4 regions of the Shewanella sp. SM74 genome follow, and region 2 is predicted to be linked to each of the others. Evidence: predicted binding sites of a transcription regulator. Region 2 holds the regulator's gene; each other region holds the start of a gene.
The links. The regulator LexA, encoded in region 2, represses DNA repair genes until DNA is damaged. The targets are predictions, from matches to a motif close to TACTGTATNNNNATACAGTA.
Positions count from the first base shown of each region.

Region 1 (3,184 bases), on a different contig from region 2:
TACAACGAGTATGATACTTTAATACTTGGTTGTGGTTTGATTTTGACTTGGTACTAGCAATTAGTATGAATCTATATTTCTGACCACGTTCAATCTAAAACGGTACGAACAGGGGTATTTGACTGTTTTAGTATGAAACTTTATTCCTCTCCTACACCAGAGAAAGTGATTACTGACGACGGACAGCACAAAACTATTGAGAACTACACCTAATTACCAGAACACCTTAAGTCTGAAGATTGGTTTTTGGTAAGAAGTTTAGAAACTGGCCGGAAATCATGGTTTAACTCTCACAATTATACGATTTCACTGCTCTAATAACGGCATTGTTATCATCGATAGCGGTACTTTCCTTTTGCAGCAGTGGATGTGACGCTATTTAGATGTTTTCGTATAACACACAAATAGTCATTACACTTTGGGCAGTGGTTGAGTAACGAACTGCCTTCAAAATCCAATTTACAAAATACACAGTGATATTTGCAGGTCTCCGTCTTAGCAATCTGCTCTTTAATTCTGTCTAATGTGGACTTGGGTGATTCGGCAGGTTTTTCTTTAGTTCGTTGATACTCAAGCCATTCGCTGCGTCTTGGATTGTAGATCCAATGCTTCCCCTTGATAGATGACTCAACCCAATCCTGCAGCAACTGTTTAGCCGATTTTAGCCTGTGCGATTCGCTGAATAACTTCGCGAAATGAATTAATTCCAGCCCTAACACCGCCGTATGCTTGTCCATTCGTAAGTCATCATATATCGGTGCTGGGCGCCCCGGGTGGGATATGTAAAGGCATAACTTACGTTCAGATACCGCTATAACCATGTCAAACTTCACATTATTAACATAGGTATCTTGCGCTAAATACTTCAGTTCATGGGTGATTCTAGTGTTTTTAGTAATGACGTGCTTTTCGCCATCCAGGTCAACATCAAGAGGCGGCAACATTAACAGGCCTTGCTCCTGAAACAGCTGCTTAAGCATGTAGCGCACTGATACATAGAACGATAATTTACAAGCCTCAATTTCTTCCTTATTTCCTTCTTTGCAGTCATGGGCAAAGTGGGGGGCATTAACCTCGCCCAGCCGAGCGAGTAAGGCTATGCCGCACGATGGGCAAACACAATCGCAGGACTTACCCCGAGTTGCTTCTTCCACATCGATATATACACCATCACTGCGTAAACCAAAGGGGATGAGGTTCATAATTACTTTCTTCTATCAAGCACCAGATGGATCATCAATCAATTTTGAATTTCGGTCATACGACCCGTCAGGTCCATTCAAAACTTACCTGACGTAAATAAAATTAAACTACAGCTAATCCACGCTGTTTCTGTAGTCTTAGTGGTTGCAACTCAATTCGACGATTCATCAGTATATTGATAGCAAACCTATAACAAAAAAGGCAGCATCGCCCTATGAGCTTGACGCGCTAATGTGAGCTACAAAGAGTATGATACTTTATTACTCTGTTGAACCTCGATTCGGACTTCGTAGTAGCAATTAGTATGAATCTTTAATTTTGCCATGTTCATCAAAACGGTACGAGCAGGGGTACTAGATTTTTCAGGATAGAATTTTTATTACTCTCCCACAAGGCCTGATCTTAATTTTCAAATTTTTTATAAACACTGCTATTATTACTGATTATTTATACAGTGGTTCACAAGTATGAAACTCATAACATGCCATGCGAGTGCGGGAATTTCGGGTTTTCCAAGTCCAGCAGCGGATTACGTTGAATTGCCCCTTAGTCTTGATCAACTACTTGTTGAGCATCCGAGCTCGACCTGGTTTGGTCGTGCTGCGGGCCGCTCAATGGAAGGGGTTGGGATCTATGATGGCGATATACTGGTGATTGACCGTGCAGCTAAGCGCCGTAATCTCTCTATTGTTGTTGCCAGCTATAACGGAGAATTTACCGTAAAGCTCCTCGATGAAAAGCGCCGGCTACTGGTTTCGGTTGATCAACAACAAAACATCACATCCGTTGCAATCGATGATGCGGACACATTCTCAGTTGAAGGGGTGATCATCAAGTCAATTCGACTTCATGAGCATTCCAGTCTCGTTGAACAGTACCTGAGCCAATCATGTTTGGGTTAATTGATGCAAATTCATTTTATGTCTCGTGCGAAATGGTCTTTAGGCCTGATTTGCGCGGACTTCCCGCAATTGTACTCAGTAACAATGATGGTTGTTGTGTGGCCATAAATCGTATGGCCAAGGCGTTAGGGGTGAAAAAATTCGCGCCTTACTTTGAGCAGCAATATCTATGCAGACAACATAATGTGCAGGTGTTTTCATCTAACTATGAGCTGTACGCTGATCTGTCTGCAAAAATGATGCAAGTCATCGGGCGCTTTGCACCCGAACAATACGTGTACTCCATCGATGAGTCGTTTGTGTCGTTTAAAGGCTGCGCTGCAATAGGTGACTTAACGTCGCATTGTGCTCAGCTGCGCCGAACAGTTTGGCGTGAGTGCCGTTTGCCAGTGTGTGTGGGGGTTGGTGAGACATTAACCTTAGCTAAGTTGGCTAATCATGCCGCGAAACAATTGGCTCAATATAATGGTGTTTGCGTTATTGATAACGATGCTCAGCGTATTGAGATTTTAAAATCGATGCCAGTTGATGAAGTTTGGGGGATTGGCCGTAAGTTAACTGTTAAATTGGGTTTACTGGGTGTGCGAACTGCCTATGATTTGGCGCAGCTGGCGCCGAAAGTGGCACGACAACATTTTTCTATCGAAGTAGAGCGAACAGTCCGAGAACTCAATGGGCAGATCTGTAAAACGTGGGATGACACCAAAGCAGATAAGCAGCAAATTTTTTCAACTCGAAGTCTTGGCGAACGCATAACTACCCGTGACTATTTACACCAAGCGTTAGCCAAACATGCCTCCATTGCGGCGGCTAAGGCGCGTGAACAAGGTTCGTTATGTAAAACGATGGTTGTGTTTGCCGCAAACTCGCCGCATGATCCACAGCCTGTTTATTTTAAAAAAGTTGTTCAATTTGTCTGTGCGACTGATGACAGCCGCGAACTGTGTGCCGCTGTTAGCAGGGAGCTTTCAAACCTTTATCGCCCTGGTGTGCGCTATTATCGAATTGGCGTGGGCCTGGTTGATCTTTGCCCCAAATCGTCACTGCAATATGACTTATTTCATGCGCAAAAGAGCAAT
Region 1 covers NZ_JAKKRZ010000057.1:3,019-6,202, reverse strand. Annotated here, with positions in the region: gene L5M49_RS24435 (hypothetical protein) at 333-1,202, opposite strand; gene umuD (translesion error-prone DNA polymerase V autoproteolytic subunit) at 1,671-2,105, shown strand; gene L5M49_RS24425 (Y-family DNA polymerase) at 2,093-3,184, shown strand, end outside.
Region 1: a site for LexA is predicted at 1,641-1,660, ahead of umuD (translesion error-prone DNA polymerase V autoproteolytic subunit). Genes of this name have one in related genera too.

Region 2 (3,184 bases):
AGAATGGATGACATCCTCTGAAGTCATCAGAAAGCGGATTTTGCGGTTTATCGGTAGAACGAGCGGTTTATCGACTTCCAATAGATAGTTTTCACCCTTGGTTTCGGTGCCTTCGATTTGTGCTCTGGGTGTTGTCAGTATGCTATAAAAATCAATATCTTGATCGAAATAGCTGTAATGCCATTTCCATTGGGAACCCGTGACTTTTACGGTGAGATCGGCGTTGCTGGGATCTTCCATTGCGATTAAAGTTTTTGTCGCTGGAATCGCCATTAAGATCAAAATGATAAATGGCAGAATCGTCCAAGCGATTTCAACTTTAGTGCTTTCGTGAAAGTGGGACGCGACAGCGCCTTTGGATTTTCTGTGGTTGATCATGGCGTAAATCATGACGCCAAAGACCACTAGGCCTATTGCGCAGCAGATATACAAGATGGTCATGTGCAAGTGATAAACCTTGCCACTGATCTCGGTCACGCCAGGGGTCATGTTGAACCGCATGTCTGCGGCGGTCAACGGTGGTGCGAAAAGCACCACGAGTAAACAATACAACAATTGCTTCACAAGACTTCTCCTCTGCCAATTGCGAATAGCAACTACAAAGAAGAGCAACACAGTAAGTCTCAACTCTATGCAAACTCTTCAGTTCCCAAAAAAGCTTTTTTGACTTCAACGTGCGTTGGCGGCTGTTACTTTTAATCAAGTATTGTTACTGCTGGTAATTAGCCACGCTGGCACATACTGCTGAAATAAATCTGTTCTCTATTTTTAGTGGCGCTTCGAGTTCGATAAATACTCGATTCATTGACCACGGAAGGTGATATATCATCACCGACTTAACCAACCATACTTGCTGTTTAAATATTGATCAAGATCACTTATTTATCTAATTATCTGAAAAATTGCCAAAAAAAAGCCTCACATTCATAGGTGAGGCGGCTTTCAAGGTAAAAAATTAAATGAATATTTAGTGTACAGCGCTAAAAAAAGATTGCTGACCGAAGAGATTGCCTTGCTCAATGCGTACGTCGGCATGTAAGTGACTGTTTACGTCTTCAAGCACTATGCCCATAGCTCGGGCACTTTTAGCCACGATTTGTAGGCGTCGATTATCCCGCGCATCTAATGATTGAGTCCAAGTAATGACTGCACTGGACGTACCACTTGTCAGGGCTTTTTCCATCGCCCACAGGGTTTCGACTTCATCTTTAGCATGAACCAGTAAGACTCTATCCATACGCACACCTGCGCTGGCAAGCATTTGCTTGTAGCCAATACTTGGTGGGTTGATGAGCACTAACCAACGGCCCTGTTGGCTTAACTGAGCGAGTTGTGCACTCAGATGAATTAATTCTTGGCGACCTTGAGTCTTAGTTGGCATACAGGCGATAGGCGCATGGTGCCAGTCATAGTCGGCATCACGGACTTCATCGAGCCACAAGCCCGGATGGCGGGGGGCATTGCCAAGTAGTTTATTCATAGCCAATCTCCATTACGGATCACACCGACGGCGAGTCCTTCAATTGTTAAACTTTGGAAGCCTAAATCCACTTTAATCGGGGAGTAATCTTCATTTTCGGCATGTAGATAGACCACATTACCTTTTTTTTCGAAACGTTTAACAGTGACATCGTCATCGACTCTAGCGACAACCACTTGACCATTTCTAGCTTGTTCTACTTTATGAACTGCCAGCAAATCACCTTCGAGAATGCCGATATTCTTCATGCTGTCACCCTTTACTCGCAGTAAAAAATCGGCGGCGGGATGGAACATGCTTGGGTCGACTTGGTAGTACTGTTCAACATGTTCTTGGGCGAGGATAGGTTCACCTGCGGCCACTTGGCCGATGAGCGGTAAACCTGTTTCAGTCAAATCTTCGATTTCCGCAGGCAGACGAATGCCTCGAGATGTGCCTGGCATGATCTCAATGCAGCCCTTTTTTGCCAACGCTTTAAGATGTTCTTCAGCCGCATTGGCGCTCTTAAAACCTAAACGGGTTGCGATTTCTGCCCGAGTGGGTGGCATGCCAGTATCGGCAATATTTCGTTTAATTAGCTCTAATATTTCAGCTTGGCGTGGCGTCAAAGGTCTCATGGTGTTTCCTGTTTTTCTATACAGTTACTGTTAGTATATACAGTATTATTTGCAGCGCAAGTATTAACCACTTTTTAGCTATGTTGGAGAGAATTAGCGAATATTGCCCATAGTCTGGTATTCTATCGGGCTAGTAAACGCACTTAATTGCATAAGAATAATGCCTAAACACGACTCTCTTTGGTTGAAATCATTACGTTGGATCCAAAAACACTTAGTGCACACTATTGTGGTGCCTCAGGATCCCTTTGCCGATCTGAATCTGGATGCTTCCAGACCCCTTGTTTATGTGATGAAAACAGAATCCCTTAGTGACATAGCTGCTTTGAGCGAAATAACGGCTAAGTTAGGTTTACCAAGCCCTTATGAGCCTCTAGTGGCTAATGGTGTGACTGCGCCTCGGGTTGTCTGTCTTCAAGGACGTAAGCCACTGTTTGGCGAGCGTGCTGGTAATGAGCCTTTCCTCGAATGCTTTATGCGTTTGTTAGCCGTGCATAAGGAACGTCCTGAATTGGATATTCAACTTGTGCCTGTGAGCTTGTATTGGGGTCGAACGCCAGGGAAAGAAGACGACACTATGAAGGCGGCCGTATTTGAGCGGGAAAACCCGACTTGGTTGCGCAAGTGCTTGATGATTCTGTTCTTAGGTCGACATAACTTCGTGCAGTTTTCGAATGCCGTATCCCTGCGTTACATGGCTGACGAACATGGCACCGACATGGGGATTGCCCATAAGTTAGCACGGGTTGCGCGCGTGCATTTCCGTCGTCAACGTAAGGTAATGACAGGGCCTGTGCTGCCAAACCGCCAAGCACTGTTTCATTCGTTGCTCAAATCTGAGTCGCTGCGCAAAGCGATTCAAGAAGAAGCCGCCAGTAAAAAGATTTCTGAGACCCAAGCGCGCGAGACGGCTATTGAGTACCTCGATGAAATCGCAGCAGATTACTCAGATAGTTTAGTGCGTATTGCCGAGCGTTTTTTAACTTGGTTGTGGAACAAGCTTTACAGCGGGATCAACATTAAAGGCGCCGAGCAAGTTCGCCAGCTGCACCATGATGGTCACGAGATCGTTTATGTGCCTTGCCAT
Region 2 covers NZ_JAKKRZ010000014.1:99,581-102,764, forward strand. Annotated here, with positions in the region: gene coxB (cytochrome c oxidase subunit II) at 1-564, opposite strand, end outside; gene L5M49_RS15265 (cell division inhibitor SulA) at 968-1,480, opposite strand; gene lexA (transcriptional repressor LexA) at 1,477-2,097, opposite strand; gene plsB (glycerol-3-phosphate 1-O-acyltransferase PlsB) at 2,258-3,184, shown strand, end outside.

Region 3 (3,184 bases), on a different contig from region 2:
TATGTTTATCTTCCTTGGCCATCATCCTCCACAATTTTTGTAGATTCTCGAGCCTTTGCAGCATAAATCCGGTTTCGGCCAATAGCGCTTCGGATTGATGCTTAGGAATGTCGCCATCTTTAATCGCCTCGGCCAGCAGTGACAGCATTTTATTAAACTGTTTGAGGGCTAGATTAGAGGTCACGGCGAGGTTTTCGGCGAGAATGAGTAATGAGTCCGGCAGTTTGCCGTGCTCAAAACGCAGACGGTTTTCAGGATTGGCAAAGTGCTTTGTCTGGGTATCGCAATAGTGGGCCACTTGATTGAGCTGGCTGATAAGATCGCCTAAATGATCTTGCATCGCCTGCGCGGGGGCAATGATATTGTTGCTCTTTATTTGGTTTTGTAACTTGGCGCAGGTTTTACCAATTTTTTCGAGCCAGTCGCAGGCACCCCTCAGCGTGGCATGCGCACTGGAGAAATCCCTCGCCACAATCGGTAAGTGATGTGCCTCGTCGATAACATAAAACACGTCTTCGGGATCGGGCAAAATCACGCCGCCACCTAATTCTAAATCGGCAAATAACAAGCTGTGGTTGGCGATGAGCACATCCCAGGTATCAACATCTTCGCGGGCTTTATGGAACGGGCAATTTCTGTGGCTGGCGACTTGACGATGACAGCTGTGTTTGTCGCAGGCGATTTGTTGCCACAGGTGATCGGGCAGCGGCACGGCTAAGGTATCGATTTCGCCGTTCCAGCGACCTTCGTTATAGTCTTTTAATAGGCCGTGCATCATAGCCACTTGGCTATTGTCTGGTTTAGTTTGCCACATGGCCATTTGTGTACTGTTGTCGTCACCGATGAGCATCGCCAGTTTCGATAGACACACATAACGTTGTCGACCTTTAACTAAGCCAAAGCGGAAATTTAAGCCGGATTGCTCAAGGAAGAAGGGCAAGTCTTTATGCAGTAATTGCTCCTGCAAAGCGACGGTTGCGGTAGCGATGCAGACCTTTTTCTTGCTCGCTAATGCCAGTGGAATGGTACCGAGGATATAAGACAATGATTTACCGATCCCAGTGCCTGCTTCGACCACAATGATGCGCCTATCTTTATCATAGTCGCCGGCGAGGGTCTTAGAGATTTCCGCCACCATATAGTTTTGTTCGCGGCGCGGCCTAAAATTAGGCAAGGCGGTAGCAATATCCTTATAGATGGCGCGGATCTGGGTTTTTACATTGTCAGGTAACATGCGTCACTACTTTATCGAATTAATGCTGTACATAATAACAGTGATTGCATAGCCTAAGAAACTTTTCTGCCATTTGGCGGCATTTAAATTGAGGAACCATCTAAATTGACTAGCTACGCGATTTGGGAACCCATGCGATGAAGTCAGAGGCTACCGCGGCCGTTAGTGTACAAGGTCGAGTCTTAACACGCCATGCGATTCATCGTCATGGGAGTTTAGTGTTGCAGTATTATCTGGCTACCGCCCAAGGCCCTGTGCTGGTGGAAGTGCAAGGCACTGAACACATTTGTTTTTGTCATCAAACTGATGTCACGGCTTTGCAGTTGCAAACGCCGGGTCAAGCATTGCGGTTTGTACCGTTAGCGCTCAAAAGCTTTAAAGGCGGCGCGGTCAGTGGTGTTTATGCCAAATCGAGCAATAGCTTACGTACCTTACAACGCATCGCTAAAGATGCCGACATCCCCTTATTTGAAGCCGACATTCGCCCTGAACAGCGTTATTTAATCGAGCGGTTTGTGGCGCTGGATGTGGCATTTTTAGGGCATTTCTCTGCGCCGACTAGCGACAGTTTTGAGGCTAATTCGCTGCCTGTGTTTATCGCCGAGCGTGCTAAGAGTATTGCCCCTTTAACGGCTGTACATTTGCGCTGTATCTCACTGGATTTTGAATGTAGCTTTGAGGGTTTACTCTATTCGGTTGCACTATATGGTCAAGACAGTGGCCGAGACGAAGAGCAAGACAGTCTCAAGCAGACTTATGAAAAAGTGATTATGGTGGGTGAGGCTGAATCAAACTCTCCCGAATATATTGAATGGGTGGCCGATGAAGCTGCACTCATTCATCGATTAATCGCGTGGTTCCATGAGTTTGATCCTGACTTTGTCATAGGTTGGTCAGTGGTGAGTTTTGACCTCGCACTCTTGTCACGCCGTGCATTATTACACCGTATTCCGCTCACCATTGGCCGCGGAGGGGCAAAGCTTGAGTGGAAAGTTGACAATAAATTTCGGCCAGAAACCTTAGTTTTACCGGGCCGAGTGGTTCTTGATGGTATTGATTGGCTCAAGGCGGCTTTCTATCATTTTGAGCGGTTCTCGTTGGAATTTGTTTCGCGGAAATTATTGGGTGAAGGCAAGGCTATTCATAACGTGGATAATCGCGTTGAAGAAATTGATCAGCTGTTTAAGGCCAATAAACAAGCATTAGCGCATTACAATCTTACTGACAGCCGTCTGGTGTGGGATATTTTTAGTTATACTCAATTATGGGAGTTCGCCCTCGCGCGAGCTGAACTAACAGGTTTAGAGCTGGGGCGGGTTGGGGCTTCGGTGGCGGCATTTAATCATTTGTATTTACCGCATTTGCATCGAGCCGGTTACGTCGCACCCGATGCTCCTGCGAGTGATGGGATCGAAAGCCCCGGTGGCTATGTGATGGATTCTGTGCCGGGACTTTATAAGCATATTTTAGTGTTCGATTTTAAAAGTCTATATCCCTCCATTATTCGTACCTTTTTGATTGACCCTAAGGGATTAATTGAAGGTTTGCTATTGCCCGAGTTTGAATGTGTTGCGGGGTTTCTCGGTGGCCGTTTCAGTCGGCAACAGCCCATTTTACCTAAGCTTATCCAAACATTATCTGAGCAGCGCGAAAAGGCCAAAAGTGAGCACAATGCGCCTTTATCCCAAGCGATAAAAATTATCATGAACTCGTTGTATGGGGTTTTAGGTTCTCAAGGTTGTGTTTTCCACGATGCAAAGTTAGCAAGTTCGATCACTATGCGTGGCCATCAAATCATGAAACAAACCCGCGCATGGATAGAAGAGATGGGCTATCAAGTGATTTACGGCGATACGGATTCGACCTTTGTCTGGCTTGGCAGCGAGCCTGATCTCTCAGACATTAACGCCTTAGGTAACACTCTGGCGCGGGAAATTAATGCTAAGTGGC
Region 3 covers NZ_JAKKRZ010000005.1:163,820-167,003, forward strand. Annotated here, with positions in the region: gene dinG (ATP-dependent DNA helicase DinG) at 1-1,234, opposite strand, end outside; gene L5M49_RS07595 (DNA polymerase II) at 1,372-3,184, shown strand, end outside.
Region 3: a site for LexA is predicted at 1,258-1,277, ahead of dinG (ATP-dependent DNA helicase DinG). Genes of this name have one in related genera too.

Region 4 (3,184 bases), on a different contig from region 2:
ACGTCGACGCCCACTTCAATCACGGTTGTCGCTACCAGTAGATGAATAATGCCAGCCTTAAAGTCAGCCATGATTTGCTGTTTCTCGGCGCTCTTCAACCTGCCATGCACTAGGCCAATATTGAGCTCGGGCAGGGCGAGGCGCAGTTCTTCGGCTGTGTCTTCGGCGGCTTGGCATTCGAGCACTTCGGATTCTTCAATCAGAGTACACACCCAATAGGCCTGACGTTGGTCGCTGATGACGGCGTTGCGGACCCGTTCAAGCACTTCGTTACGGCGTAAATCAGCAATCGCCACAGTGGTCACTGGAGTTCGCCCCGGCGGCAGTTCATCGATAATGGACGTGTCGAGATCTGCATAGGCCGTCATCGCCAGCGTGCGGGGAATGGGTGTGGCTGTCATGATCAATTGATGCGGGTGGAAACCTTGGCTCACGCCCTTTTCCCGCAGGCCTAAGCGTTGGTGTACGCCGAATCTGTGTTGCTCATCGATAATAATTAACGCGAGTTTGCTAAAGACCACATGCTGCTGGAAGATGGCATGGGTGCCAATCACCATCTGGGCGGCGCCGGATTCAATATCCGCAAGGGATTGCGCTCTGACCTTGCCTTTAAGTTTTCCCGCCAGCCAACCGACTTTAAGTCCGAGTGGCTCAAACCAAGCGGCAAAGTTAGTTGCATGTTGCTCGGCCAATAACTCGGTCGGTGCCATCATGGCAACTTGATACCCGTTTTCAATCGCTTGTAATGCCGCCATCGCCGCGACTAAGGTTTTGCCCGAGCCAACATCCCCTTGCACTAAGCGCATCATAGGGTGCGGCTTTTCTAAATCTTTGCCTATATCAGCCACGACTCTTTGCTGGGCGCCAGTCGGTTTAAAGGGCAAAGCGGCGAGGAAAGGATTGAGCAACTGCCCCGTGGCCTGCATGGTGACAGCGGCATCTAAATTACTGCGCTGCCTTAGGCGTAACATGCTGAGATTGTGGGCGAGTAATTCTTCCTGCACGAGTCGTTGCTGGGCTGGGTGTTGGCCTAGCTCTAAATCGAACTGAGAGATCCCCGCAGGAGGGCGATGTAGCGTCTGCAGCGCTTGTTTAAGGCTGATGTTGTTAGGTTGCAACTGCGGTGGCAGCAGCTCAGTTAAGCCACCCTCTTCCAGCAATACCAAGGCTTGCTCCGTCAGCTTTAGCCAACTCGCCTGTTTTAAGCCCTCAGTCGTGGGATAAATCGGCGTTAGGGTATCACTCAAGTGAACATCTTCACCGGGATACACCACTTTATATTCTGGATGCACTATCTCAGCTTGATGACTACCACGGCGCACTTCACCATAGGCGCGGATCATCAAACCATTTTGCATGGCATTACGCTGAGCAACGGAAAAGTTAAAGAAGCGCAGGCTTAAGCTGCCCGTATCGTCGCGCACATTGCAGACCAGCATGCGCTTGCGGCCTTGGATGATTTGTGTCGATTGGATTTCAGCTTCTATAGTGCCATAACCGCCTAGGCTTAGGGCGGCAATGGGATAGATTTGGGTTCTATCTTCGTAGCGCAGGGGTAAGTGAAACAGCAGATCTTGTACTGTTGTGATGCCGAGCTTTGCGAGTTTCTCCGCGACCTTTTTGGCGACGCCTTTGAGGTCGGTGATCGGAACAAGATCCAATTGCTGCAAGTCGTTAGCACTCAATCACTGTGAATTTATACATATATTAACAGAGAATAAGCGTAAGGCAATCTCAAGGGGAATTAGGGTGTTATCAAATTTTGTTTGGAAGCATAGCTAATATCCTTCTGTGGCCTTAAGACCACAAAATTGTTGATAAGATATCGTTAGGCTGAAAGCGTGGTTAACTGTGAGTGTTATTACAACCAGCCTTTTTGCTTGGCAATGCGGGCTGCATCGATTCGATTACTGGCATTGAGTTTGGCTATGGCTTCTGAGAGGTAGTTGCGAACAGTCCCTTCGGCGATAAAAAGAGTTTCGGCGATGTCGGAGGTGGATTTGCCTTCGCTAGCGAGGCGAAGAGCGCGGCGTTCTTTGTCGTTGAGTGGGTCGACATCGCCAATCGCCATCATCGCAAGTTCAGGATCGATCACTCGTTTTCCCGCCATTACTTGTTGAATCGCGTTGACTAAGGTTTCCGAGGGCGCATCTTTAAGCAGAAAGCCGCCCACACCCGCTTCGATGGCACGTTTAATATAGCCCGCACGGCCGAAGGTGGTAATGACCACAACCTTAGTTTGGCTATGTTGCTCCTTTAACCATGTGGCCAGCTCTAAACCTGTGCGGCCGGGCATCTCGATATCCGTTAGCAAGAGATCAAAGCTTTGCTGTTTGAGTAAGCTTAGAGCTTCGTCGCCGTCACTCGCTTGGGTGATACTAAAACCCCCAGCAAGCGTGAGGAGTGCGGCGAGTGCTCCTCGCACCATAGCTTGATCTTCCGCCAATAAAATCTTCATTAATGTGTTGCTCCCTGCAAAGGTAAACTGACGGTAAAGGTATATCCCTGTTCGAGATTATAGCTCAAGCTGCCGCCTAAACTGTCGAGACGCTCGCGTATACCAGTGAGGCCATTACCCTCTATAAAAGGTTTGGCCACGGCATTGTCTTTGACTTCGAGCTGCAGGTGGTCTGATTGCTTAGAAAAGTGGATAGAGCATTCACTTGCACCGCTATGGCGAAGAATATTATTAATGAGTTCGGTGAGGATCAAACTCAGTTGGCTTTCTGTGGTTGCACCTAGCTTGGGTAGCTCACCACTGAGCTCGACACTTAAGCCTTTATCCCTTAAGGATTTACAAAGCTGCGTCACGCAACTCTCTAGACCCTTGTGTTTGTAGTCTGACACTGTGTGGCGGATCTGGCTTAAACTTTCCCTTGCAATTTGTCCTAGCTCAGTCAATTGGGTTGATGCGAGTTCATATTCTTGTTTTGCGATTAGCTTTTCGGCTAGCTCAGCCTTAAGGGCGATGGAAGATAGGCTATGCCCCATAATGTCGTGTAGATCCCGCGCGATACGTTCACGCTCAAGCATAGTGGCCAAGGTGGTAATTTCTTGGGCACTTTGCTGTTCTTTCAATTTATGCCGATAACGTCTGCGTTCGGCGACACCAAACATGCCCACGCCGAGCACTAATCCCGAGCCGTAAAGTGGAAAGTAGTAACTGTTAAAGTGGTAAATCTCA
Region 4 covers NZ_JAKKRZ010000017.1:72,638-75,821, reverse strand. Annotated here, with positions in the region: gene recG (ATP-dependent DNA helicase RecG) at 1-1,670, opposite strand, end outside; gene L5M49_RS16975 (response regulator transcription factor) at 1,862-2,458, opposite strand; gene L5M49_RS16970 (sensor histidine kinase) at 2,458-3,184, opposite strand, start outside.
Region 4: a site for LexA is predicted at 1,687-1,706, ahead of recG (ATP-dependent DNA helicase RecG). Genes of this name have one in related genera too.